2 linked regions of the Chitinophaga caseinilytica genome follow. Each later gene encodes a partner of the first gene's protein in a complex. Links are inferred from orthologs where the notes say so. Each region holds a gene or a part of one and is shown on either strand. Other genes may lie near its edges.

The links. The genes of interacting proteins can lie anywhere in the genome.
Region 2: rpsT (region 1) and rpsM share a complex: the UniProt entries of both Bacillus subtilis proteins name them as parts of the 30S ribosomal subunit. The link is inferred for Chitinophaga caseinilytica from one-to-one orthologs.

What each region holds. Positions count from the first base shown.
Region 1 is NZ_CP150096.1:2,258,813-2,262,006, reverse strand. What follows is about bases 159-3,091. They hold rpsT (30S ribosomal protein S20), read left to right. Parts: upstream 159-1,464; coding sequence 1,465-1,719; downstream 1,720-3,091. Other genes in these bases: WJU22_RS09550 (hypothetical protein), read left to right, coding at 2,291-3,091; WJU22_RS09555 (M14 family zinc carboxypeptidase), read left to right, coding at 1,887-2,294; WJU22_RS09565 (2-oxoglutarate dehydrogenase E1 component), read right to left, coding at 159-1,191. Also shown: more of WJU22_RS09565, read right to left, coding at 1-158; more of WJU22_RS09550, read left to right, coding at 3,092-3,194. UniProt on the Bacillus subtilis protein: Binds directly to 16S ribosomal RNA.
Region 2 is NZ_CP150096.1:6,339,213-6,341,948, forward strand. The notes cover bases 4-2,736. They hold rpsM (30S ribosomal protein S13), read right to left. Parts: upstream 1,694-2,736; coding sequence 1,313-1,693; downstream 4-1,312. Other genes in these bases: rpsD (30S ribosomal protein S4), read right to left, coding at 27-632; rpsK (30S ribosomal protein S11), read right to left, coding at 803-1,201; rpmJ (50S ribosomal protein L36), read right to left, coding at 1,740-1,856; infA (translation initiation factor IF-1), read right to left, coding at 1,891-2,109; map (type I methionyl aminopeptidase), read right to left, coding at 2,290-2,736. UniProt on the Bacillus subtilis protein: Located at the top of the head of the 30S subunit, it contacts several helices of the 16S rRNA.

The DNA of each region.
Region 1 (3,194 bases):
GATGGAGGCTACGCTGGTACAGTAGTCGGACGAGCGGGCGTCTTCGAAATCGGTGGTGAAACCGATCTGGTTGTTGATGACGAAGTGCATGGTGCCGCCGGTGTAATATCCGCGGAGCTTGCTCATCTGCGCCACTTCGTATACCACGCCCTGCCCTGCGATGGCCGCGTCTCCGTGGAGGAGGATGGGGAGTATCTGGTCGTAGTCGCTGTTATAGATGACATCGGCTTTGGAGCGGGCGAAGCCGACAACCACGGGGTCTACCACTTCCAGGTGAGAAGGGTTGGGCGTCAGCTGCACATTCACTTCCTTACCTGCCGGCGTCTGGATGCTGGCGCGGAAGCCGAGGTGGTATTTTACGTCGCCCGAGCCCATGGTGGTGTCGGGGACGGCGGTGCCTTCGAATTCGGAGAAGATCTGTTCGTACGTTTTGCCGAGGATGTTGGCGAGCACGTTGAGGCGGCCGCGGTGGGCCATGCCGATCACGGCTTCCTTCACGCCGTATTCTGCGGCGGTGTTGATCATGGCGTCGAGCGCGGGGATGGTGGTTTCACCGCCTTCGAGGGAGAAGCGTTTCTGGCCGATGTACTTGGTGTGCAGGAACTGCTCGAACATCACGCCCTGGTTCAGTTTGGTGAGCACGCGCTTCTTCTGGTCGGCCGCGAGGGGTTTGCGGAGCGTAGTCTCCATTTCCTTTTGCAGCCATTCGATCTTTTTCAGATCGTTGATATAGGTGAACTCGATGCCTACTTTGCCGGCATAGATTTCTTTTACATGCTGAACGATTTTCTCGAGAGGAGCCTTGCCGAGGCCAACGATCTGGCCGGCGAAGAATTCCGTTTTGAGGTCGGCGTCGGTGAGGCCGAAGTGCGCGAGGTCAAGATTGGCGTGCCGGTCTTTTCTTTCGCGGATGGGATTGGTTTTGGCGATGAGGTGGCCTTTTTTGCGATAGGCCTGGATCAGGCGGTAAACGCCCAGTTCCTTCGTCAGCTGTTCGTTCGATACTCCCAGCGCAGTGGTGCCGGTTGCCGCCGCACCCGCTTTCCCGTTCGCGTTGCTTACCGCAAAGTCGAATCCTTCAAAAAATTTGATCCATTCCGGGTCTACCGAGGCCGGATCCTCGCGGTACGCATTGTACAGCGATTCTATGTACGCCGGGTGCGAGTTGGTGACAAACGAAAAGTCCTTCATTTACAACGAATTTAAGCTTGGTCTTTAATTCTGCTTTAACCTATAACAAGAAAAAAGTGTTACGGGATTGCAAATATCGCTAAAGATTTGGGATTTTACGGGCTTTTTACCGGATTTACAGGGTGGAAAACATGGCCCGGATTTCACTTTTTTTAACATCTTTGCAGAACAAAGGAAAGGGGAAGTCCGGCCAAATACCGAATTCCCGGTTTTTATTTTTGTTTATCCAAAGATAAAACATACCTTTGCCGTCCGAAACTTGAAATTTATACAATGGCAAACCATAAAGCAACGAAAAAAGACGTACGTCAGAGCAGAGCGCGTAATGAACGTAACCGTTACTACGGGAAAACTACCCGTAATGCCATGCGGGATCTGAAGAAGCTGACCGACAAGGCAGCCGCTACCGAGAACCTCCCGGAAGTGCTGTCAATGATTGACAAGCTGGCTAAACGTAACGTAATCCACAAGAACAAAGCAGCTAACCTGAAAAGCAAGCTTACCCTGAAGGTAAACGCGCTCGCTTAATTATCAGGCTGTTAAACTAATAAATCAGCTCTTCCCTGCAATACGGGAAGGGCTTTTTTCATTTCCCGTACTCCCGCCCCCCTGCTCAAATATCCACCCCACCCCTGAAGGAATCCCCCTATTGCCGTATATTTACACCACCTTCCTAACAATCAAATCATTAACCATTGATTTTCAACAGTCTAAACCGCAAATGGCGCCCCCTCGCCCTGGCAGCCCTTTTGGCCGCATCGTTCCAAACCACTCAGGCTCAAGACCTTACCACAAAATATGAACGCTCCGGCGCCCGGGAAACCGTCACCTACGCCGAATGCATCGATTACTGGAAGATGCTCGTCCGCCGCTTCCCACAGCTCCATATCCGCGAAATCGGGTCTACAGACGCCGGATTCCCCCTGCACCTGGTGACCCTGTCGCCCGACCGCGACTTCGATTATGCGAGCCTGCACCGCAAAAACCGGCGCATCATCCTCATCAACAACGGCATCCATCCCGGCGAGCCCGATGGCATAGACGCCACCATGATGCTCGCGCGCGACATCTGCCTGGGCAAAAAAAGCTCCCCGCCAACGTGACCCTCGCCATCATCCCGCTATATAACATCGGCGGATCGCTCAACCGCTCGGAATTTTACCGGGTAGACCAGAACGGCCCGGACGCCTTCGGCTCCCGCGGAAACGCCCAGAACCTCGACCTCAACCGGGATTTCATCAAAGCCGATTCCCGCAATGCCAGCACTTTCCACCAAATCTACCACCTCACCGACCCGGACGTCTTCATAGACAATCACGTCAGCAATGGAGCTGATTATCAGCATATTATGACCTTGCTGTCTACCCAGCACGGCAAACTCGGCGGGCCCATGGGCGCCTGGCTCCACGATACCTTCGAACCGGCGCTGTACAAAATGATGCAGGAAAAAGGGTACGATCTGCTGCCGTACGTGAACCATTTCGGGCCAACGCCCGACAGTGGGTGGACCGCCTTCGCCGACGGGCCCCGTTATTCCAGCGGCTACACGACCCTGTTCCATACTTTCGGGTTTGTGCCTGAAACACATATGCTGAAGCCTTACAAACAGCGCGTGGAGGCCACTTACGCCCTCATGGAGTGTTTCATCCGGTTCACGTCGGAGAACAGCGCCCGGATCAAGGCCCTCCGCGACGCCACGAAAGCCGCAGTCAAAACGCAGGAAAAATTCCCCCTGAGCTGGGAGCCCGATATGAACAAACCGCAGTGGTACACTTTCAAAGGGTTCGAGGCGGGTTACAAACCGAGCGAAGTGTCCGGTTTACCACGACTGTTTTACGACAGATCGAAGCCCTACGAAAAGCAGATCCGCATCTTCAATCACTTTGAGCCCGGCAATTTCGTGACGCGGCCGGAAGCGTATATCATCCCGCAGGGGTGGTGGGCCGTGATCGGGCTGCTGCAGGGAAACCAGGTGAAGATGCGCCGTTTGCAGCGAGATACCA
Region 2 (2,736 bases), 4.1 Mb from region 1 along the record:
CGGGTTACGGGATGGCTATAACGTTATTACTTGCTGTACAATTCCACGATCAGCTGCTCCTTAATGTTTTCGGGAACAGATTCTCTTTCGGGGTAAGCGATGAAAGTACCTCTCAGTTCTTTCTCGTTGAAGTCTACCCAGTTGTACTTGGGGTTCTTGCCGCGAACCTGGCTGGTCACCGCGGTGTTGCCTGCGGATTTAGCTTCGAGGCCTACGATGTCGCCGGGTTTCAGCTGGTAGGAAGGCACGTTCACCACCACGCCGTTAACGGTAACGTGTTTGTGGGAAACGAGCTGACGGGCAGCCGGGCGGGAAGGAGCGATGCCCATGCGGAACACGGTGTTGTCCAGACGTGCTTCCAGCAATTTGATCAATACTTCACCAGTAACGCCTTTACGACGGTTAGCTTCTTCGAAGAGGTTACGGAACTGTTTTTCCAGTACGCCGTAAGTGTACTTCGCTTTTTGTTTTTCTCTCAGCTGCAGCGCGTACTCGCCCAGTTGCTTACGCTTACGTTGTGCGCCGTGCTGACCGGGAGGGTTGCTATTCTTGCCTAAATACTTGCCATTGCCTAAGATAGGCTCTCCAAAAATCCTGGAGATCTTGGTCTTTGGTCCTGTGTACCTTGCCATGTTCTGTGTTGCAGATTTTTAGTTTCGATGCACGCTCATTTAAAAATCTTAAAATCCGATCGTGCACCCACTGGTGAATAATAAATGTAATAAAATATTAATTACGAATACGAATTAACCGGTACAAAAGTTCAATTGCACCGGATAATTCGTATCGGAATATCTCGAGACTATACCCTTCTCTTTTTCGGAGGACGGCAACCGTTGTGCGGCAGCGGAGTAACGTCTTTGATGAGGGTTACCTCGATACCGGAATTCGCGATGGCGCGGATTGCGCTTTCACGGCCGGCGCCGGGTCCTTTCACAAATACGTCAGCTCTTTTCAGGCCAGCGTCGATTGCAGTTTTGGCGGCATCGCTAGCAGCCAGCTGAGCAGCATAAGGAGTGTTCTTTTTAGAACCCTTGAAGCCCATCTTACCAGCAGAAGACCAGGAGATAACCTGACCAGCCTTGTTGGTGATGCTCACGATGATGTTGTTGAAACTTGCAGAGATATGTACATCTCCGAAGTTATCCACTTTTACTACCCTCTTTTTAGCGGCAGCTTTAGTATTTGATGCTTTTGCCATAATACGTTAAAATTCCTACTATGAAACTCCAAATCCGATTGTCTATAAAAACCCTTTATGCCGCCGCCTCCCGGATTTGGACGGAGGACCAGCAGACCAGGGAATTTATCACTATTTCTTCGGTGCCTTCTTTTTACCTGCAACCGTCTTACGCTTACCTTTACGGGTACGGCTGTTAGTACGGGTACGCTGGCCTCTAACCGGCAGACCTTTACGGTGACGCAGACCACGGTAGCAGGCGATATCCAGCAAACGCTTGATGTTCATCTGAACCTCGGAACGCAGTTGACCTTCAACTTTCAGCTCGGCGTTGATAATGTTACGAATCGCAGCTTGCTCATCGTCATTCCAATCCTTCACTTTCTTGTTCAGGTCAATTTCAGCTTTGTTCAGGATATATACTGAAGTAGAGTGACCGATTCCGAAGATGTAGGTCAGTCCAATTTCACCCCTTTTGTTCTTAGGAAGATCAATACCGGCTATACGTGCCATATTAATTGTTTAGTTTATTATTCTTTATAATGAGTAACAGATGCGATTATCCCTGACGTTGTTTAAAACGGGGATTCTTTTTGTTGATCACCAGCAATTTACCCTTGCGGCGAACGATCTTGCAGTCTGCACTTCTTTTCTTGATGGAAGCTCTTACTTTCATGAGTCAATAGTTATAAATCTACTAGTGTATTTTATTATTTATACCTGAAAATTATACGACCCCTGCTCAAATCATAAGGGCTCATCTCAACCCCAACCTTGTCGCCCGGCAGGATGCGAATATAGTGCATCCGCATTTTCCCAGAAATGGTCGCCAGAATCTCATGCCCGTTTTCCAGTTTCACCCGGAACATCGCATTTGATAAGGCTTCGAGAATAATACCATCCTGTTTAATCAGTGCCTGTTTCGCCATAAAAATTTTTAGGAATGCAAAGATACCATAAAAGTTTCTGAAAGAGAAAAATTTAGGGCAAATAATATTTTTAAATATCCGGATTGTGGATAAAGTCCCCCCACTTGTTGTGAATAATTCTGTAACTATCTACTAAACAAGATGATATGTATATAGGAATACTTATTGGCATGGAGCATTTTATTGCGCCACCGCCCCCGCCAACACCGGGTTTTGCTGCTCAGCCGCTTCAATTTCCACAAAAGTGGACAGCACGTCGGCCTTCCCTTTCTGCACCGAAACCGTATGTTCGTAGTGTACCGACACCTTCCGGTCTCTCGTCACAACCGTCCAACCATCTTCCAGGTATTCCACGTCCCGGGTACCCAGATTCACCATCGGCTCGATCGCGATCACCAATCCATCCTTCAGCACGGCACCGCTGCCCCTGCGGCCATAATTCGGCACCTGGGGGTCTTCATGGAGGTTACGTCCCAATCCGTGGCCTACCAGCTCACGTACCACGCCATATCCCCGCTCCTTCTCCAGGTAATCCTGGATGGCATAGGCAATATCGCCCACCCGGTTGCCCACAACGGCCTTTTCGATGCCCTTGTTGAGCGCCACCTTCGTAGCGGTCATCAGCTT